One region of the Caballeronia sp. LZ033 genome, then DNA from elsewhere that is predicted to be linked to it. Evidence: predicted binding sites of a transcription regulator. Region 1 holds the regulator's gene; the other holds the start of a gene.
What was found. The regulator FliA, encoded in region 1, starts transcription of late flagellar genes. The targets are predictions, from matches to a motif close to CTAAAGTTTNNNNNNNNNNNGCCGNTA.
Positions count from the first base shown of each region.

Region 2: the regulator FliA is predicted to act here: its motif matches at 7,843-7,869, upstream of QCE62_RS10765 (DUF4088 family protein).

Region 1 covers NZ_JARUXQ010000001.1:3,174,618-3,185,453, forward strand. The annotation lists gene QCE62_RS14850 (UvrD-helicase domain-containing protein) at 1-228, shown strand, start outside; gene QCE62_RS14855 (c-type cytochrome) at 316-1,206, opposite strand; tRNA gene QCE62_RS14860 (tRNA-Arg) at 1,557-1,632, shown strand; gene QCE62_RS14865 (aromatic ring-hydroxylating dioxygenase subunit alpha) at 1,648-2,640, opposite strand; gene QCE62_RS14870 (GGDEF domain-containing protein) at 2,949-3,962, shown strand; gene QCE62_RS14875 (RNA polymerase sigma factor FliA) at 4,023-4,754, opposite strand; gene QCE62_RS14880 (MinD/ParA family protein) at 4,773-5,690, opposite strand; gene flhF (flagellar biosynthesis protein FlhF) at 5,683-7,494, opposite strand; gene QCE62_RS14890 (thiamine pyrophosphate-binding protein) at 7,818-9,524, shown strand; partial or broken gene QCE62_RS14895 (PepSY domain-containing protein) at 9,603-9,887, shown strand; gene QCE62_RS14900 (hypothetical protein) at 10,098-10,403, shown strand; gene QCE62_RS14905 (branched-chain amino acid ABC transporter substrate-binding protein) at 10,342-10,836, opposite strand, start outside.
Region 2 covers NZ_JARUXQ010000001.1:2,294,042-2,304,877, reverse strand. The annotation lists gene QCE62_RS10795 (phospholipase D family protein) at 1-1,356, opposite strand, end outside; gene QCE62_RS10790 (MATE family efflux transporter) at 1,714-3,159, opposite strand; gene QCE62_RS10785 (RNA-binding S4 domain-containing protein) at 3,397-3,618, opposite strand; gene QCE62_RS10780 (hypothetical protein) at 3,914-4,378, shown strand; gene QCE62_RS10775 (hypothetical protein) at 4,431-4,691, shown strand; gene QCE62_RS10770 (ATP-dependent helicase) at 4,851-6,980, shown strand; gene QCE62_RS10765 (DUF4088 family protein) at 6,994-7,755, opposite strand; gene QCE62_RS10760 (AzlD domain-containing protein) at 7,921-8,256, opposite strand; gene QCE62_RS10755 (AzlC family ABC transporter permease) at 8,253-9,026, opposite strand; gene QCE62_RS10750 (AraC family transcriptional regulator) at 9,157-9,978, opposite strand; gene QCE62_RS10745 (CreA family protein) at 10,025-10,498, opposite strand; gene QCE62_RS10740 (hypothetical protein) at 10,581-10,751, opposite strand; gene QCE62_RS10735 (FCD domain-containing protein) at 10,783-10,836, opposite strand, start outside.

The DNA of each region.
Region 1 (10,836 bases):
GAGGAAGAACGCCGTTTGATGTATGTCGCGATCACGCGGGCGCAGCGCAGCCTGCATCTGAACTGGTGCAAGAAACGCAAGCGGGCGCGGGAGACGGTGGTGTGCGAACCGTCGCGCTTCATTCCCGAGATGCTGCTCGACGACGCGCCGCCGCCGACTGCCGATGAAGCGCCGCTGTCGCCGAAGGACCGGATGGCGATGCTCAAGGCGATGCTGCAGAAGAGCTGATCGCCGCTGTCGGGTTCATTCAGTGCACTCGAAAAAAACCCTGCGACACTCGCGTGCGCAGGGTTCTTTGCTTTGCGGCCTGGCCTCTTACTTCGACGCGTTCACCATGTAGTCGACGGCGGCCTTGACATCGGCGTCCGGCGCATTCGATCCGCCCTTCGGCGGCATCGCGCCCTTGCCGTGCAGCGCGTAGTTGTAGACGGTGTCCATCGGCTCTTTCAGACGCGGCGCCCAGGCAGCCTTGTCGCCGAACTTCGGGGCGCCGAGCACGCCGGCCGCGTGACACGCCTGGCAGACCTGCTCGTAGAGCGCCTTGCCGGCTTGCGCGGCGTCGGCGCTTTGGGCGCCCGCGGCCGGAGCCGGCGCGGCCTGCGGTACCGACGCCAACGCGGCGACGGCGGCTGCGGCCTGTGCGTTGTCGTTGGAACTCGCGGCCGCCGGTGCGGAAGCAGCGCCGGCTGCGCTTGCCGCGGCGCCCGGCGCCGGTTGCGCGGGTTCCGCGAACTTGGCGCCGCCGTTGTTTGCCATGTAGACGACAGCGCGCGCGATTTCGAAGTCGCTGTAGTCGTCGGGATTCGTGCCGCCGCGGGCGGGCATCGCGCCCTTGCCGTTGAGCGCGTTGTGCAGCAGCGTGTCGTAGCCTTCGCTGATGCGCGGCGCCCACGCGCCGGCATCGCCGAACTTGGGCGCGCCGGCGGTGCCGGCGGCGTGACAGGCGGAGCAGACGGCCTTGAAGACTTCCTCGCCGGTTTTGTAGACGCGCGGGGCATTGGCGTCGCGGACATCGACCTGGGCGGCGGGCGCGATGCGCTCCTTCACGGAGGCTTCGATATCGGTGCCTGCGCCGGTGCGCGTCGAGTTGTTCACATAGACGGCGAGCAGAATGATGATGGCGACTGGAATGCCGAATCCCGCAATGATCGCGACGATGAGTTGACCGGGCGTCTTGATCGGGGCTCCGTGGGGTGCTTCGCTCATGCTTGTCTCGTCTCCCGTTTTTTGGTGTGAGTCGGTTCAGTGACAGCGTGACAGCTACCGCATGCATTGCCTTGGCGCTCAGACCGTGCGCCGAGACAAGCCGTGGGGAAAGGCTCGGTCGATTATAGACGGAACGTTTGGACGGCGGCACAGGGCAGCAGCACGACCGGACGGGCGTTTACCCGAATCGTGTGATGCTTGTGGCGCACGCGGGCATCGAGTTTGCAGCGCCGCGCGATGGACGGAGTCATGGAAAACAGGTATCCTCTCGGATTCGCGTGGGCCTTGCAGCTGGCTTTCTTTGAGCCGCTTGCCTTGTTACCTTGTCAAATAAGCAGCCCACCGCCGATGCGCCCGTAGCTCAATGGATAGAGTACTGCCCTCCGAAGGCAGGGGTTGCTGGTTCGATCCCAGCCGGGCGCGCCAATCTCAAGACCCCCGCTACACCCCACCCGTCGTCCCCCATCCGAACTCCAGTTCCGCCAGCCATCTCCGGTAAGCCACCGACATCCGGTCGCACTTCTGATGCAACTCCGCATCGAGTTCCAGCGGCAAGCGCTTCGGCCATTGCGATTCGACGATCGGCGTGTCCTGCAGCAGGATCTCCATATTGAAGTCATAAAGCTCCCGATCGCTGTGCGTCGAGTCGTCTTCATGAACGGAGACGAGCCACGCCCGCGTTTCCGTCTCCGACACCGGCGACGCCACCAGCATGATGTGCAGCGCGCCCTGCCCGCCGGCGGCCATCTTCGTGAGGCTCGCAATCAACGGCCGCCTGACGCGATACACATAGTCGATCATCGCGCCGTCGTCCTGCCCCGGCATGCCGGCTGGTTGCCAGTAACGGCACTGCCGCGCTTCGAGACCGCCATCGACCGGAACGACTTCGTAATCGGGCACCTCGGTATGCGCCTGCTCGCCCAGAATCCCCGCGTGCACGAAAGAGAAATGGGCCATGTCGAGAAAATTCTCGACCACTCTCGGCGCCGATGACCTCACCGTCTGCGGTGCGAGATTGATGCGACGCCCGCCGGGCACATCGGCATCCGGATAAAAATCGAGCGCATACTCGGGCTCGCCGAAACACATCCAGACCACGCCGTACTTTTCGTCGCTGACAAAGGTCGTCGCGCAGGCGCGTTTCGGCGGACGCAGTGCGGGATTCGACGGGATATGCAGACACTGCCCCTCGATGTCATACCGCCAGCCGTGATAGGGACACGTGATCCAGTCGCGCGATACCGATCCGAGCGACAGTTGCGCCCCGCGATGCGGACAGTAGTCGCGCCACACATGCGCCGCGCCGAGACTGTCCCGCCACACGACGATGCGCTCATCCGCGACGATGAATCCTCGCGCCCCGCCCTCCGGCACGTCCTCACTGTTGCAGACCGCCAGCCATTCGCCTTGCAGGGAAGAAGCGTTGTTGTGCATTGTCATCAGCCGTAAGCAGGAAGACCGGGAAGAGTCAAAGAGTCCGCATTCGCCCCAACCGATCCTGCAGCGAGATCGCAAAAAGTAGCAGAATAGCGGGTCGCGCGACGGTGCAACCCGATGCACACCTTCACAGCGCCTCCCGCGACCGGGCCGCACATACGAGACAGCAGCACACCATAACAGCAAGAAATCACCAGCCAGGGGTTCATATGGAGCAGGCGCATCAACCGGCACGCCGGATCCAGGCTTTCATCGGGTCCGGGCACCGGAGTCCCGAACGGGAGCAGGCCACGCTTCGTGTCTGGATGGGAACAGCGGTGCTGCTCGCGTATGGCCTCTTCGCTTTGTGGCGCCCGTCGCACGATGCGTCGATGGTCGTGCGGCTCGTCGCCCTCTATGTGTCTTACGGCGCCCTGACGCTATTGGTCGTGAGCCGCGCGAGCGCCATGTCCGGAACGCGCCTGACGCTCACGACCATCGCCGATCAGGCCTTGCTCGGACTCGCGCTCGCGGCTGGCGGCGCCAGCGCGCTGCCGCTCATCTGGGTGATGTTCTGGTTCCTGATCGGCTCGGGATGCCGGTATGGCAAGCGCACGCTCGCGGTGTCCTGTACGACGGCGCTCATCGTGGTGATCGCGCTCGGCCTCGGGCAACCTTGGTGGCATGCCAACCTGCCGGCCGCGATCGGCCTGGGATTGAGCGTGCTGGGGGCTTCGGTGTATCTGAGCGTGCTCGTCGACCGGCTCGGCAAGCTCAATCTGGATCTCGCGCGCCAGGCGTCCACCGATCCGCTCACCGGCCTCTCGAATCGCTATGCGCTGGAGAAGATCGTCAATCGGGCGATGGCCGCGCCACCAACCAGCCAGGACGGCCACGACGCCGATGACGCCACCGCCCTGCTGCTGATCGACCTCGACGGTTTCAAGGAAGTGAACGACACCTACGGACACGCCGTCGGCGATGTGCTGCTGCAATCGTTCGCGCATCAACTCGAGGCGCGCCTGCGCAGGACCGATACCATCGCCCGGCTCGGCGGCGACGAATTCGTCGTGCTCGCGCATCAGGTGCGGGACCGCTCGGCGGTGCTCGCCGTGGCCGACAGCATCCACTCGGCGCTCGCCGCCATCACGTCGGTGCAGGAGCGGGCGGTATCGGTATCGGCGAGCATCGGCGCCTGCCTGCTGTCCGGCGCGACGATCGCGCGCCCGTCCGACATGAACACCGTGCTGCGCGCCGCCGACCGCGCCATGTATCGCGCCAAGAGTCTGGGCGCCGGCAAGACCGTGTTCGCCGAAACCCACGATTTCGAAACCAGCTAAACAAATGGCCCGCATCGCTGCGGGCCATTCGTCTCATGCGTCACGCGTCGAGCGTCAGACTTACGCCTCGGCGCCGGTCCACGCCTGCTCGCGCAGCTTCGTGCGCAGACGCGCCACGGCCTGGCTGTGCAGCTGGCACACGCGCGACTCGCTCACTTCCATCACCGCGCCAATCTCGCGCAGGTTCAGGCCGCGCTCGTAGTACAGGCTCATCAGCAGCTTCTCGCGTTCCGGCAGCCGGTCGATGGCTTCGATCAGCGCGCCGCGCAGGCTGTCGTCCATCAGCGCGGACAGCGGATCCGAACGGTCGACGCAATAGCGGTCGAGGAACGGCTCGTCATCGGCGGAACGGTCGAAGTCTTCGTAATAGATCAGCTGCGCGCCGTGCAGGTCCTGCAGCATCGACTGATATTCGTCGAGCGGCATCTTCATGTGCTCGGCGATCTCCGTCTCGCTGGCGGACCGGCCGAGGTTCTGCTCGACCTTGTGCACCGCCGATTCCACTTCGCGCGACGTCTTGCGCATGCTGCGCGGCAGCCAGTCGTTGGCGCGCAGCTCGTCGAGCATCGCGCCGCGAATCCGCTGGCTCGCATACGTCTCGAACTGCGCGCCCTGGTCTTCCTTGTAGCGGCCGGCCGCGTCCAGCAAGCCGATCATGCCGGCCTGGATGAGATCGTCGAGATCGACGCTCGCCGGCATCTTGGCGACGAGCTGAAGCCCCAGCCGGCGAACGAGCGGTGCATATTTCGTCAGCGTTTCGGACTGTGAGAGTTTGCCTTGGGCGTTATACATCTTGGTCACCTATCTTGATCACATCGACGCCGTGCTGCTCATGGCCATTTCGTGAAGCGCGGCCGCACGATGCGCCGTCTCCCGTCCGCCCTGCTCAGAGTCGCCAACCGGAATTCGCGCGTCCGCCTGGCCGTCCGCCGCACGCGCATACGGCGCGGGGCGCATCGGCCAGTGCAGGAGCTCCGCCGCAATCGCGCGGTAGTCGCGTGCCGCGGCCGTGGCCGGGAACGCTTCGACAGCGCAGCGTGAGAGTTCCTTTGCCCGAGCGACGCGCGCATCCTCGGACACATATCCCGCCTGCACCAGCGACACAGCCAGATACCGGCTTGCGACGCCCGACAGGTTGTCGAACGCGACCGCCGCATCGGCCGGGTTCTGCACGTGATTGATCAGCACGCGGAACTGGCCGATCGCATGGGCGTAGTGCAGACGCTTCATGCACGCATACGCCTCGGTGATCGCCGACGCGGCCACCCGCGTCACGACGAGAAAGTCATGCGCCTGCGCCGCGAGCGACGAGAGCGCGCCATACCGGTCCAGCTGCGCGTCGATCAGCACGATGTCCGCCGGACCGTCCAGCAACGCACGGCATTGCGCGGCGTCATGGCTGATGCGTTCATCACGCGGCGCCGCGAGCAGCGAAAAACCGAACGGCGTGCGCCCGGCGGCCTCCGCGAGCGTGCTGCGGCCCGTCATCACCGCGGCAGCCGCGCCTGCATCCTCGATGCCGGTGAGCCGGCTGGCCGACGCCACGTTGCGGTGCTCGTCGATCACAAGCACATCCTTGCCATGTACCGACAGCGCCGCGCCGAGATTCACCACCGTCGACGTGCAACCGATTCCCGCCGGGCCGCCCACGACCGCCACCACACGCGAGCCGGCTCGCGTGAGGAGCCGTCGCAGACCTTCTGCCTGGTCGAGCACGAACTTATCCAAAGTGCACCCCATGCATGTCGGTCGAGGCACGCGCGGACAGCGCGGAGAGCAGCGCGGGGACTTCTTCTTCGTTCGGCACGAACGGCGAGCCGTCGCGCGGAATGCAGAACGCGCTCTTGATGAGAAAACGCTTGGTTGCGACGTACAGGTTCTCCGGCACCTTCTGCCCGGTCGAGACGTAATGCACCGGCAGCTTGTAGCGGATCACCGTGTCGAGCACGCCGCCGAGATTGGTGGCTTCATCGAGCTTGGTCAGGATGCAGCCCGCGAGCGGCGGCTGGTCCGGCGCGCTCTTGTAGGCCTGCACGACTTCGTTCAGCGTGTCGCCGTGGCTCGTCGCGTTGAGCAGCAGGATGCGCTGCACCGGATGGCCCGCGCCGCACAGCATCGCAATCTGGTCGGAGACCATGCGGTCGCGCTGGCTCATGCCGATCGTGTCGATCAGCACGATATGTTTGTTACGCAGTTCGGACAGCGCCAGTTGCAGGTCGGCGCCGTCCTTCACCGCGTGCACCGACACGCCCAGGATCTTGCCGAAGATGCGCAATTGCTCGTGCGCGCCGATCCGGTAGCTGTCGGTCGTGAGCAGCGCGACCTTGCTGGCGCCGAAGCGCATCACGCAGCGCGCCGCGAGCTTCGCCGTGGTGGTCGTCTTGCCGACGCCCGTCGGGCCCATCAGTGCGAACACGCCGCCGCGCTCCATCAGCGCGTCTTCGCTGTCCATCACCGGAATGTTGTTTTCGAGGACTTGCTGCACCCATTCGAGCGCGCCTTCGACAGTCTCCATCTCCGGCATGTTGTCCATCACCATGCGCACGAGCTGCGCCGAGAAACCGGCCGAGAACAGGCGCTTGGTCAGCGCGCCGCCCGTCGGGTTGCGGCGCTGGCGCTCGCTCCACATCAGGCCGGCGAAGTGCTCTTCCATCATCTCGCGCATCGACGAGAGTTCGTTCATCACCGTGTCGTTGACGACCTGCTGCATGCGCGCCCGGATCGCCTCGGTCACGACCGCCGCCGCATTCGCGGGCAGGCCTTCGAAGACGCTTTCCGGCGTGGCGGGCGCGGCGCCCGGCGCCGGCGTTTCAGCGTGCGGCGCGCTCGTGTTGATCTTGTGCGCAGCGCGGCGGGCTGCGACCTGCGCGGCTTCGCGCGCCCAGTCGGGCGTTTCGACCTTCTGCTGCACGGCCGGCTGCGAGACCGGTTGTGAGACCGGCTGCGGCGCCGCTTCGGCCCGGGCCGGCTGCTGCTGACGCAGCGCAAACTTGCCGGCTTCGGATTCGGTCGGCCGGGCGGTCGACTGGACCGGCGCCTGCGACAGCGTCGTCACCGGCACGCCCATGCCGCGCGCAATCGCGGCCGACGGCGTGAGCGGGCGGTTCGACGGCATCGACGCCTGTTGCGCCAGGCGCTTCGCATGCTCGATCAGCCACGGGTTGGTGTCGGCCATCGTGCGGGACGTGTCGTCGGCGGAGGATGCGAAGTCGTCTTCGTCATCGGCACTCGCGCCGAACACGGAGGAAAACACATCGCCGTTCACGTAGGGGTTCGTGGCTGCCTGCTGTTTCACCGGGATCGCTGCCGCCGCCGCGGCCAGCGCCGCGCGCGACGCGCCGCCCGAACGCACCGCCTGCTCCTGCGCGGCGGGCGAGATCGAAGCGATGTCGCTGTCCGCGACCGCGACGATTTCGACCGAGCCGTCGTCCAGCGTGCGATTCGACAACACCACGGCATCGGGACCGAGCGTTTCACGAACCTGGCGCAGTGCGTCACGGCTGTTCGCGCCGATGAATTTACGAATGTTCAAACTTGCCCCCGATGAGGTGTGATACGGCGATCGTTGCGAGCGAACCGGTCTGTCTGCTTGCCGGTCCCGCTTTTCAGTGAAGCCATTATTGCGAAGTTCCCCTTCGGTCCATCGCTGGATAAAGGGTGGGAAAAAGGGGTATTTCGGCTGATGGACAGTTCGGGGCCGGAACACGGCGCGCCCGCCGCAGCCAAATCTTCCCGGGCGGCGTGTGGCCGAAGGCGCGGCCGAACGCGTAAGCTGGAGGGCACGTCGCTCACCGTCCGGCACCTCTCCGGCATCGAACCGAGGCGTTTCCGGACATTTCAAGGAGACTTCATCGCATGACGTCCGCTGCTTCCGCTGCTCCGTCCGCCGCTCCCGAAAGCCAGACGACCGGCGCCCGTCTCGTCGTCGATGCGCTCGTTCATCACGGCGTCGAGCGCGTGTTCTGCGTGCCCGGCGAGAGCTTCCTCGCGGTGCTCGACGCGCTGCACGACGAAACCGCGCACATCCAGACCATCGTCTGCCGCCACGAGGCCGGCGCGGCGAACATGGCGGAGGCGGTCGGCAAGCTGACCGGACGTCCGGGCGTGGCGATCGTCACGCGCGGGCCCGGCGCGACGCACGCGTCGATCGGCGTGCACACCGCGTTTCAGGATTCGACGCCGATGCTGCTGCTCATCGGCCAGTGCGCGCGCGATCACATGGACCGCGAGGCATTCCAGGAGATCGATTACCGGCGCATGTTCGGGCAGATGGCGAAGTGGGTCGCGCAGATCGACGACCCGCGCCGCGTGCCGGAATACCTGAGTCACGCGTTTCACGTCGCGACGGCCGGGCGTCCCGGGCCGGTCGTGCTCGCGCTGCCAGAAGACATGCTCACCGAGACGCTCGCCGCCATCCCGCCGCTGCCGCGCTACCAGCGAGTGGCGGCCGCGCCCGCGCCGGCGCAGATGGAACGCCTGCGCGAGCTGCTCGGCAACGCACGGAAGCCGTTCGTGATCGCGGGCGGCAGCGGCTGGACGGAGGAAGCCACGCAGGACTTCGCGCGCTTCGTCGAGCAATGGCAGTTGCCGGCGGGCTGCGCATTCCGCTATCAGGACACGCTGTCGAACGAGCATCCGAACTATGCCGGCGATGTCGGGCTCGGCATCAACCCGGCGCTCGCCGCGCGCGTGCGCGACGCCGATGTGCTCTTCGTGCTCGGCCCGCGCATGGGCGAATCGACGACGGGCGGTTACGCGCTGATCGACATCCCGAAGCCGAGGCAGACGCTGATCCACGTACACCAGGGCGCGGAGGAACTCGGGCGCGTGTACCACGCCGATTTGCCGATCGTCTCGGGCATGCCGGAAATCGCGGCGATGCTGGCCGCGCTGCCGCCGCCGCCTTCCATCGCGTGGGCCGGCGAGGCCGAAGCGGCACACGCTGCGTATCTCGACTGGCGCGAGCCGCGCCCGATGCTCGGCGATGTCCAGCTCGGCGAGATCATGCGCCAGCTCGCCCAGACCCTCCCCGCCGACGCCATTCTCACCAACGGCGCCGGCAACTATGCAACGTGGCTGCATCGGCATTACTCGTACCGGCAGTTTCGCTCGCAGGTCGCGCCCACCAGCGGCGCGATGGGCTATGGCGTGCCTGCCGCGATCGCCGCGAAGTCGCTGTACCCGGAGCGCACGGTGATCGCGTTCGCAGGCGACGGCTGCTTCATGATGTCGAGCCACGAGCTGGCCACGGCCATGCAATATGAATTGCCGGTGATCTTCATCGTCGTCAACAACGGCCAGTACGGGACCATCCGCATGCATCAGGAACGGCACTATCCGAACCGCGTGCATGGAACCGGACTCACCAACCCCGACTTCGCCGCCTACGCGCGGGCGTTCGGCGCGCACGGCGAACTCGTCGAGACGACCAGCCAGTTCATGCCCGCGTTCGAGCGCGCACAGCGTTCCGGCCTGCCAGCCGTAATCGAAGTCCGCATTCCGGCGGAACAGAGCACGCCGGGCGCGACGCTCGAACACATTCGCCAGCAAGGCAAGCGTTAGCGGACAAACTTTCATACTGCTTTCAGTGCGCTCCCGGTGGCGCTAGAGTAGCCCGTCCAGAACCACCGGGAGTAAGTCATGCTGAAGATTCTGGCGTTGTCGCTGGCGATGGGAATGTCGGGTGCGGCGTTCGCGAAGGCGGATTGCACGGCGCATCCGAAAAGCAAATAGATGAAGGAGTGCGACGCGAAGGCCAGGCTCGAGGCCGAAGGCTGCAAGATCCGCAAGTTCAAGGTCGATGGCAACTGCTACGAGATCTACGGCCACGACAAGAACGGCAAGAAGGTCGAGATCTATGACGACACGAAGACGCTCGCGGTCGTGAAATCGGAAGTGGAACAAGCGTCATGTCTCCGCCCGTGACCCGGCCCACGAGAGTCTGGGACCTCTGGGTGCGGCTCACGCACTGGGTCGTTGCGGGCATCGTCCTCTGGAACCTGTTCGGTCCGACCGATTCCATTCACCGGCTGCTCGGGTATGGCGCGGCAGGTCTGGTTGCCGCGCGCATCGTGTGGGGCTTCATCGGGCACGCTGTGGTGCCTGATTCTCGCGCTCGCGCTATCCGGCTGGATCATGCGGCTCGATGCCTTCTGGGGCGAAGACTGGCGGCAGGAGATCCACAGCTGGCTCGCGGTCGCGGTGGAAGTGTGCGTCTGCGTGCATGTCCTTGCGGCTGTGCTGATGAGTGTGTGGACGCAGGAAAAATCTCTGCGGGGCGATGCTGACGGGCAACATGCGCGGTCCCGAAAAGGAAAAAGCCCCGTGACCGGAGTCACGGGGCCTTCACCCGAAACATCAACCGCGAGAGCTGGCGTGCTTACTTGCCGCCCACGCTCTGCAGCGTCGTCCACTTGCCGCCGACGACCTTGTACAGCGTGATGCCGCCGTTCTTCAGATCGCCCTTCGTGTCGTATTCCAGATGCTTCGCCGTCACGCCCTGCATGTCGGTCTTCGCGAGGAACGGCAGGTACTTGGCCGGATCCGTCGAGTTGGCCGCCTTCATGGCGGTGAACATGGCCATGGCGCCGTCGTAGGCGTACGGCGAGTAGGTCTGCACGTCTTCGTTGAAGCGCTTCTTATACTTCGCTTCGTAGGCCGGGCCGCCCGGCATTTCGTTCATCGGCAGGCCGGCGAGCGAGGCCACCGTGCCGTCGGCCGAGTTGCCCGCGATCTTGAGGAACGTGTCGGTCTTGACCATTTCGCCCGCCATCAGCGGTGCGCGCAGGCCGAGCGTCTTCATTTGCTTGACCATCGGAGCGGCTTGCGAATCCGCGCCGCCGTAGTACACGAGGTCCGGATTCATCGACTTGAT
Region 2 (10,836 bases), 880 kb from region 1:
GAGGATACTCCGATCGATCACATAGGCCTTGGCATGCAGGCTGGCGCGCGACTGCGAGCCGAACAGACCCGCGCGCGGACTGCCTTCGCCCGCCACCTGCAGCGGCTTGAATTCGTACAGTTCCACGCCGTGCTGCAACAGCGGAATCCGATACGGCGCGTAGCCTGCCTGCACCGCGACGGCATCGGTTGCGGCAAGCGAATTGGTCAGCACCGCGACGCGCACGCGGCGCTTCGTCACCTCGGAGAGGATGTTCACGCCGGCGTCGTGCGGCACGAAGTAGGGCGAAATGATCAGGAACTCGCGCTGCGCTTCTTTGAGCAGTTCCGCGAGGCGGTTCATCGGCGGACTCTGGTAGTCGTCGCTCGGATGCTCGATCTTCGACGGCGAATCCACCCAGAATTCCGTCGGCGCCCACACCAGGCCCATTTCCCCGCGCGCGATCTGCCGGGCCAGCGGCGTCGCGTTGAGCGGCTTGGCGTTCAGCGGGTCCGCCTGGGCGCGCCAATGCGCGCGCAGGTCGTCGCGGGTCTTGTCGAGCTCGGCGGGGTCGAATTTCTGCTTGTTCAGCGCGCGCAGCGGGTAGGAGAGCGGGCTGTTCCAGTAGTCGTCGAAGCTCGCGGAGATCTTCTGCGTGACCGGACCGGCGGCGAACACGTCCAGGTCGCGGAACTGCAGCGTCGGGCTCGCGCTGAAGTATTCGTCGCCGAGATTGCGGCCGCCGACGATCGCGATCTGGTTGTCCGCGATCATCGCCTTGTTGTGCATCCGGCGCGTGAAGTGATTCAGATTCGTGAAGAAATTCTGCGTGCGCTCGGCAAAGCTGCGCTGCGCACTGCCGTACGGGTTGAAGACACGGATCTCGATCTTGTCGTGCGAATTGAGCGCCGCCATGATCCGGTCGATGTCCTTGAAATTCAGGTCGTCGACCAGCATGCGCACGCGCACGCCGCGATCCGCCGCATACAGCGCCGCGCCCAGCAGCAGCTTGCCGGTGTTGTCTTCCTCGGCAATGTAGTACTGCATGTCCAGCGTCTTCGTCGCCGCGCGGGCGAGCGCGATGCGGGCCTGGAGCGCGTCGGTGCCGGTCGGCAGCAGGCGCACTGCGGATTGCTCCGGATGCTGTCGTTCGAGCGGCGTCAGCGCGGTTTCGAGCGGCGTCGCGGTGTCGGGCGGGAGCGCCTGGCTTGCCGGACGGTCGAACGCCGTCGCGGGCGGGCGCGTGGCGCAGGCGGCGAGCAGTGTCGCGGCCAGCAGCGCCGTGGCCAGGCCGCGCACGCCTGACATAATTCCTCGCGGCGCAACGCGCCGATCCTTTCGCACGCCCGGCGCGCCACGCCGTGCTGCTCGCTGCATTCCCCGGCTTTCCGACACTTCGATTCCTCGTTCTCGTTGTTGCGACTCGTCCGTCGCTTGCGTTCTGGTGTACGTGGCGGACGAAGCGTCGTAGCAAAAAGCGTTCTCCCGCCACGTCATCGAAACAATTCTAAGGGGAATCGTGAGGCAGCCCTGTCGACGTCGGTGGCATGGCGAACGAGGAGGGCGGCAAAGGCGCCGGACAAAAAAAAGCCCGCCTGGTCGAAGGCGGGCTGACAACCCCTGTCACAGATGTCTCAAGGAGGAGACGGATTCATCCTAACCATGGACGGGCCGCGCACCAACCAAGCATTCGTGCCATGCATTTCGTCACGTGGCTCATTTGTTTATCAGGCATCACGCGTGGCCGTGCGGGGCGGCGCTGGCATCGGCGGCGTCCGGGTTCGGGGCCGTGCCGGTTTCGATGAAGCGCCGGCTGATGCGGTGAAACCGCAGCGTCATCAGCGCGGCGACACTTGCGAGCCCGGCGGCGAGTCCCCACCACAGGCCCTTCGCGCCCAGTTCGAAATGGAACGCGAGGACATAGCCCGTCGGAAAGCCGACGCCCCAGTAGCCGAACGCGGCGGCGAGCATCGGCACGCGGGTGTCGCGCAGGCCGCGCAGGCAGCCCGAGCCGACGGTCTGCATGCCGTCGACGATCTGGAACACCGCCGCCACGCCGAGCAGCGACGCGGCGAGCGCGACGGTGCGAGCGTTGGCGGGATCGTCGAGTTTCAGATACAGGCCGACGATCGCGTGCGGCACCGTGATCAGCACGAGGCCGGAGCACATCATGAAGCCGACGCCCAGCGCCAGCGCGACGAAGCCCGCATGGCGCGCGGCGACCGGCACGCCCGCGCCGACCCAGTAGCCGACCCGCACGTTCGCCGCCTGACCGATCGCGAGCGGCACCATGAACGCCACCGACGCCACGTTGAGCGCGATCTGGTGCGCGGCCAGCGGCGCTTCGCCGAGCAGGCCGACCATCATGCCGGTGGCGAGGAAGAGCGTGGATTCGACGCCGTAGGTGATCGCAACCGGCCAGCCGATGCTGAACAGCTCGCTCATCAGCGGCAGGCGCGGCCGCGTGCGCGTGACGAAATGGCGATAGCGCGGCCGCAGATGCAGGAACGCGACGAGTGCGAGCGCGATCAGCCAGACGGTGAGGGTGGTCGCCGCCGCGGAGCCAAGAAAGCCTTCGCGCGGCAGGCCATAGGCGCCGTGAATCAGGCCGTAGTTGAGGAAGCCGTTGACGAACACTCCGCCGATCGACACCCACAGCAGCCTGCGCGCCGCACCGATGGCCGGCAGGAACGCGCGCATCATGCCGACGCCGATCAAACTGCCGGGCGTGCCCCAGCGCAACACCGCGCAGTATTCGCCGACGTTCTTCGCCAGCAGCGCCGGTTCGTGGAACGCGAGCAGGATGGCTTCGGCATAGGACAGCAGCACGAAGGCGGGCACTGCGAGCAGCAGCGAGAGCACGAAGCCGGTCCAGTAGATGCTCGGCACGCGCTCGTCGGCGTTGGCGCCGCGTGCGTGCGCGACCGATACCGACACCGACGTCAGCACGCCCTGCAGCAGCGTCACGACGACGAAGAAGAGATTCGCGCCGAGGCCGCCGGCGGCGAGCGCATCGGGACCGAGCGAGCCGAGCAGGATGGTGTCGGTGACGCCCATTGCCATCTGCGAGAGCTGCGCGATGGCGAGCGGCGCCGCGAGGCGCGCGGTGTCGGCGGCGTGACGGGTGAGGCTCGGCGGTCCTTGATGCGCGCGCTGCGCGCGCGTGGTCTGGGCTTGCATGGTTGAGAGCGAATCAAACGGAGAGGACACGGCGGCGTGGCGGCGTGGCGGCGCGGCGTGGGGACGCAAGCTTCCTGACCGTGCCGACGTCAGGATTATTCCGCGCCTTTCCCGGGGCCAGGCCGCGAAACGAAAGATGACAAGCTTATTGCGTCGCGTGCGGCCTGTCGATGACGCGCCGGCTTATGCCGGGCTTTTGGCAAGCGCGTGACGCGTGCGCTCAAGCTTCGCGATGCGTCACGCGGGGGCGCGCACGCGGATGGTCCGGCCGTCGAGTTTCACGACCTGGCCCGCGCGGATCTTGCAGGTCTTACGCAGTTCCACGTGGCCGTCGACGGTGACTTCGCCCATGGCGACGCGCGCTTTCGCGGAGCCGCCGCTGTCCGCGAGACCCATCAGCTTGAGCAGGTTGTGAAGTTCGACGAAGTCGCCCGTGAGGGTGAATTGGAGTGACGGCATGGACGGGCGAAGCAGGATTGCAGGAAGTAGGCGTCCATCATAAACCACCGGCCCCGCGCGCCGGGCATGCGCCGTGCTCTTTGCAAACGGGACCCCGGTAAACGGTTCGAAAGCAGTCTGGTTGGCAAATGTAGCCAGATGAAAGCGTCGGTAACAATGACAGCTTTTGGAGAACTCGTCCGCACACCGTCGGGTCCGACGGTTTGACTGAAACAGCTTCGGTCATCTTTCCAAATCGACAAACGCCGCGCGGACCGCATTCCGGCGGCACACAAACCAGAGAGAGGACACGCTCATGACTCAAGCTCGCAATCTGTTGATCGGTACCGCCATTGCCACGCTCGCTGCTTCGAGCGCCTTCGCGCAAAGCACGCAGCCGGCCCCCATGACGCCCCCGCCCGCGCAGGCGCAGACCATGCAGCCGGCGCCGGGCCAGATGTCGAATCAGATGCCGGGCAACGCGATGCCCGCGCAGGCCCAGCAACCGGCAACGCCGGCGCCGCAGAACCTCGTCGCACCCGCTCCGACGGACCCGCTCGTGCAGCGCCGCAACGCCAACGCACAGGCCAACGCGGAATACCGCGCGTCGAAGAAGGCGTCGAAGGCCGAACTGAAGGCGCAGCGCCAGCAGGCCAAGGCCGACTACAAGGAAGAGGTCAAGAACGCGAAGATCAATCGCAAGGCCGACAAGGACGCCGCCAAGGCCGAACTGAACGCCACTGAGCCGAGCACGCCGAAGGACACGGGACTGCAGCACTAAGCGGATCACTAGGCGGGTCGCTGTCCAAGCGGAAACGTTCAAGGGAAGACTTATGAAGCAAGGATCGAAGGCATTCATGGCCGCGCTTGTCGCGGCGACGCTGGCCAGCGCGAGCGCAGCTTCGTTCGCGCAGACCACCAGCGACGCGCCGATGACGAAGGCCGATCAGAAGGCGGCGAAGAAGCAGGCGTCGGCCGACAAGGACGCCGCTGTCGCGCAGGCCAAGGCCGACAAGAAGAAGACCGAAGCCCAGTCCGAAGCCAACGAAGCCGCTGCGGACGCCAAGCTGAAGAACGCGAAGAAGGCTGACTGATCGTCTGAACGCGTTGATCGGCGTGATGAGCCCGGTTCCTGTTGGACCGGGCTCGTTTGTCTTTTGGGGGCCAAAAGCTGAGCCGTGGCAAAGACTTGCGCGCGAAGGTTGTATGGATATACAGTGTGCGTCACTCTTTTCCAGCCAGTCCCATCTCCCGTGCTCACGCTCCCCGATACCGCCGACACCGCTGCCGATGCCACCGCCAGACAAGTCGCGGACTATCTCGCGAAGCTCAACGAGGCACAACGCCAGGCCGTCGAATTCGGTGTCGATGAACCCGATCGCCGTGGCGGGCCGCTGCTGGTCATCGCGGGCGCGGGATCCGGCAAGACCAATACGCTCGCGCATCGCGTCGCGCACCTGCTCGTGAAAGGCGCCGATCCGCATCGCATCCTGCTCCTTACTTTCTCGCGCCGCGCCGCCCTCGAAATGACCCGGCGCGTGACGCGCATCGCCACCCAGGCGCTCGGCACGCGCAGCGCCATCGCGCAGGGACTGACCTGGTCGGGCACCTTCCACAGCGTCGGCGCGCGGCTGCTGCGCGATTACGCCGATCTCGTCGGCCTCGCGCCGTCGTTCACCATCAACGACCGCGAAGACTCCGCCGACCTGATGAATCTCGTGCGCCACGAGCTCGGCCTGTCATCGAAGGAGAAGCGCTTTCCGGCCAAGTCCACCTGCTTTTCGATCTACTCGCGCGTCGTGAACACCGGCGCGTCGCTGGCCACGGTGCTCGACCAGTCGTTCCCCTGGTGCCGCGAGTGGGAAGCCGACCTGAAGCGCCTGTTCGCCGCGTATGTCAACGCCAAGCAGTCGCAAAGCGTGCTCGACTACGACGACCTCTTGCTCTACTGGTCGCATCTCGCGGCGGAGCCGTCGGTTGCGGCGGACTTGTCGAGCCGTTTCGATCACGTGCTCGTCGACGAATACCAGGACACCAACCGCCTGCAGGCGTCCATCCTGCTCGCGATGAAACCGGACGGACGCGGCCTGACCGTCGTCGGCGACGATGCGCAGTCCATCTATTCGTTTCGCGGCGCGACGGTGCGCAACATCCTCGACTTCCCCGGCCACTTCAACCCGCCCGCCGCCAGCGTCACGCTGGATCGCAACTACCGCTCGACGCAGCCGATCCTCGAGGCGTCGAACGCAGTGATCGGGCTTGCGTCCGAGCGCTACACGAAGAACCTGTGGACCGACAAGGCGTCGGCGCAGAAGCCGCGCGTCGTCAGCGTCGCCGATGAAGCCGATCAGGCGCGCTATGTCGTCGAGAAAGTGCTGGAGGCGCGCGAAGGCGGCATGAAGCTCAAGTCGCAGGCGGTGCTGTTTCGCGCGGCGCATCACAGCGCCACGCTCGAAATCGAGCTCACGCGGCGCAACATTCCGTTCGTGAAGTTCGGCGGCCTCAAGTTCCTCGATTCGATCCACGTCAAGGACGTGCTCGCCGTGCTGCGCTGGGCCGAGAATCCGCGTGACCGCGTCGCGGGCTTTCGCGTTGCGCAGTTGCTGCCGGGCATCGGGCCGGCGCTGGCCGGGCGGCTGCTCGACAGTGTGAGCGCGCCGCAGGCGGTGGCGTCGCAGGCCATTGCCGGTTTTCAGGCGCCGGCGCGCGCCAGCGAGGACTGGCCGCGGTTCGTCGGGCTGATGGCGAAGCTGTGCGGCCGCGAATCGGGCTGGCCGGCCGAGTTCGAAATGATCCGCCGCTGGTATGAGCCGCATCTCGAACGCAATCACGAGGACGCGGCGATCCGTATCGGCGACGTGCTGCAGATGGAGAGCATTGCGTCGACGTATCCGACGCGCGAACGTTTCCTCACCGAACTCACGCTCGATCCGCCCGACGCGACCAGCGACGAATCCGGCGTGCCGCTGCTGGACGAGGACTATCTGATCCTCTCGACCATCCATTCGGCCAAGGGCCAGGAATGGCGCAACGTGTTCGTGCTGAATGGCGTGGACGGCTGCATTCCGTCCGACCTGAGCACGGGCAGCGACGAGGAAATCGATGAAGAGCGGCGCCTGTTGTATGTCGCGATGACGCGGGCGAAGGAAGACCTGCATGTCATCACGCCGCAGCGCTTCTACGTGCACAACCAGACGCATCTCGGCGACCGCCACGTGTGGGCGCAGCGTACGCGCTTCATTCCGCCGCATCTGCTGCCGCATTTCGAGGCGGCGGCCTGGCCGCCGGTCATCGCGCCCGCGGCGCCGACGGCGGCGGGGCTGGCGGCAGCCGCGAAGGCCAAGCTGGATATCGCGGCGCGCCTGAAGGGGATGTGGGAGTAAGAAGGGCGCGCGATCAGCGCTGCGCGCGCGAGGCGCGCGGCGTGCGCGGCGGCGAGAAGATGCTGCGCAGCCAGGCGGCGAAGCGCGTGTAGCCGTCGTAAGGCTCTTCGACAAACAATTCCGGGCGCAGCGAGCGCAGCATTTCGAGCACTTGCTGCGCTTCCTGTTTCTGGATCGAGCCATACACGATGCCGAGCCGCAGCAGGCAGCGCAGTTCACCGAGCTTCTCGCGCGCCGTCGAGCCGATGCTCGTTTCCACCGAAATTTTCATTTCGTAGACGCGCTGGCGCAGCGAATCGGCGAGGCGCCATGCGGGCGTCTGCATCTTCTCTTCCACTTCGCGAATGTCCGCCGCCGCGGACTTGATCTGCGAGGCCAGCATGTCCACTTGCGACACGTCGCCCTTGGCTTCGGTGACGATGGCCGCCGCCCATTCGCGCGACGCCTTGACGAGATCTTCCGCCGTCCAGTCGGCGCGAATCGCGAACGCGAAGCCATGTTCGGCCGCTTGGCGGATCAGGATCTCGACGACATCCGGAAACTCCTTGTCGAGCGCGCGCTTGGCCCACGCGTACTGGCCGTGCGAGAGCATGCGCTGCACGGCCTGCTCGGTGAGCGGCGTGTGGTTGTCGAGCAGGATCGCCCGCAGGAAGTCTTCGAACGACGGTGTGACGAACTGCGGATCCAGCTTCAGCGACAGACGCAGGAAGGCGTCGAAGTCGCGCTGCAAGGAAGCGATCGTCTCTTCGCGGAGCGAAAGGGTGATTTGACGCATGTTGGTTCCCGGTTCCGCTTCCGGATGCGCCGGAAGCGGGTGATGCTGGTGGCCCCGCTTCTGTGGGCGGAGGCCATTCGCTTCTGATATCGGCGCGGGTTCCGGGAACTTGAGGCTTTTTTCACGCTTTTTGAAAGCGATTTGCCGGCCGATGGAGGGAAAACGTTAGCGCAACACCAGCAGTTGCCAGACGAAGAACACGGTCAGAGACACCGCAATCGTCAGCAGCGGCCGTTTGCTGAGCACGCATACGATGACCGCCACGAGCGCCGCCACCAACTGCGGATTGCGCCAGGTGATCTCGGCGCCGGCGCCGTGCGGCGAAACCGTCATTGGCACGATGATGGCGGTCAGCACCGTCACGGGCACGAACGAAAGCGCGGTGCGCACGATGGGCGGGAAGGGCAGGCGCTCGCCGAGCACGAACACGGCGGCGCGGATCGTGAAGGTGACCACGGCCATGCCGAGAATGAGCAGCACGTAGTTCGAGGCAGCATTCATTGCGCGTGCTCCCTCGAAGCTTGCTTGCGTTGCACGCGCTGGTCCCGCAGCGTGAGCATCATGCCGACCGCCACGCCCACGAGCACCGCCGCGAGCAGGCCCAGCTTGTACGGCCAGTCCTGCCACGCGAACGACAGCACGCCCGAGGCCAGCGCCGCCGCGACGAAACGCACCGCGACGAGCTGCGGCACGATGATCGCGATAAAGGTGGCGACCATCGCGAAGTCGAGTCCGAGCGACTTGAGGCCGGGAAACGCCGCGCCGAACAGCAGGCCGATGAGCGTCCACGCCTGCCAGTTCAGATACATCGCGACGCCGGAGCCGAAGAAATAGTGCGGTCCGATCTCACCGGGATTGCGCTTCTGATAGTGCGCGTAGGCGACGGCGAAGACTTCGTCGGTGAGCACGGCGGCGAGCGCCCAGCGCCAGCGTTGCGGCAGATGCGCGACATACGGCGCAAGCGTCGCGGAATAGAGCACATGACGGAGATTGACGACGAGCGTCGTCGCCCAGATGACGGCGAAGCTCGCATGCGACGCGATCAACCCGACCGCGATGAATTGCGCCGATCCGGCGAACACGGCGAGCGACATCAGCTGCCCGTGCCACAGCGAGAGCGGGCTGGCCGTGACGAGCGTGCCGAAGATCACGCCGAAGGGCGCGGCGCCGATCATCATTGGAAGGGTGTCGCGGGCGCCGGCGGCGAATTCGCGCAGTGCCTGGCCGGATGGCGGCGTGGATGGTCGAGTAGCGTGCCGTGCGGACTGCATGGCGGACGATTGTGCGGATGTTGCCTTCAAGATTTCCTCCTGTGGCAGCGAGGATACGCAACGCGGTGTCCGGATGGCTTGTACGTTCTTGCGCTTGCCGGCGCTTCCGCTGTGGCTGATTGCCGGACGCTCAGCGCCAGCGGCCCGGCGGCACACCGAACGCGCGCTTGAAGTGGCGCGTGAAGTGACTCTGGTCGGTGAAGCCGCTGGCGGCTGCGACGTCGGTGACCGACGCGCCCGACCGCAGCGCGGGCAGCGCCCGCACGATACGCATCTGGTTGCGCCAGGCGTGCGGCGCGAGACCGGTCGTGCGCGCGAACAGACGGGCGGCGTGAAAGGTCGACAGGCCCACCGTGCGCGCCAGTTCGGCGAGCGTGACGGGTTCGAGCAGGTCGTCGGCGAGACGCGACTTCATGGTTTCGACGCGCTGCGCGTCGGCGGCGAGCGACGGCGCCCCCACATGTTCCAGCGCGTGCCGGCCGACCAGCGTGGTGACGGCATCGACGAGAGCCAGTTCGGCCTCGAGCGGATCCGCGCCGCGCTCCAGCAGGCGATGCGCATGCACGAGGCGGCGCGCGAGATCGGCGTCGCGGATGATGTGATCCGGAAACCGGGGCGCGACGGCGCGTTGTCCGCACAGATCGTGCGCCAGGTCCTCGACGAACGGCACCGGCAAATAGAACACGCGATAACGCCAGCCGACATCGACTGCCCGCGCGCCCGTATGCACTTCGCCCGGATTGATCACAGGCACCGAACCGGTTTCCGCCACGTGGTGCGCGCCGCGATAGTCGAAGCATTCCGCGCCGGCCTCGATCACCGGCACCGTGTAGGCGTCGTGCCAGTGCGGCGTGAATTCGTGGTCGTAGTATTCCGCGGTCACCATGTCCGCGTCCGGCACGAGCGGCGAGCGCCAGTAGCGTGCGGCATCGCGGAAATGGGCGGCGTTCATGGCGTAAGGGCGGGTAAAGGAGGGAAACCGTCAGTCTATAACGTTGTCACTTCACCGGTATGGTCGTGCCTTCCGGCACCGGCACGGCGGTTACGCTGTTCTTCGGACTGCCGGTCGCGATGCGGTCGCTGTAAGTGAGATAGACGAGCGTGTTGCGCTTCGTATCGACCACGCGCACCACGTGCAGGGTTTTGAAGATGAACGACATGCCCGCCGAGAAGACGTCGGTCTTCTGCTTGAGCGGCTGGGAGAATCTGATCGGGCCGACTTGGCGACATGCGATCGACGCTTCGGTCGGATCTTCCGCGATGCCCAGCGTGCCCTTCACGCCTCCCGTGCGCGCCCGCGAAACGTAGCAGGTCACGCCTTGCACGAGCGGGTCGTCGTAGGCATCGACGGTGACGCGGTCAGAGCCTGTGAAACGGAAGTTGGTATTGACGCTGGCGATTTCCTCGGCATGCGCGAGTCCCGCGCCGTAGAAGGAGGCCAGCAGTGCGAAAGCGAGGACGGGACGCTTCATCGACATCATCCGGAAAAGAAGAGGGGCGTCGTATTGTATCGACGCCCCTGGGTTCTTTCGATGTGTCGCACATCGGGTCCGTTCAATGGAAGATCAGGTAGAGAATCACCAGAACCACCACCGGCACGCCGAGCAGCCATCCGAGCAAGTAAGGCATGTTGTCCTCCTTCGCGTGTTTGTTTTTGACGGTTCCAGTATCGCGAAGGCGGCGCATGCACGTTAGCCGTGCAAGTCCGAAAGCTTTGTAGGTCATGTCCTATCTCGAGCTTACGTAATCATTACGCTTAAGCCCGCTTGCGCGCCGGACGATCGCGATAAAGCGTCCGCACATAGTCCAG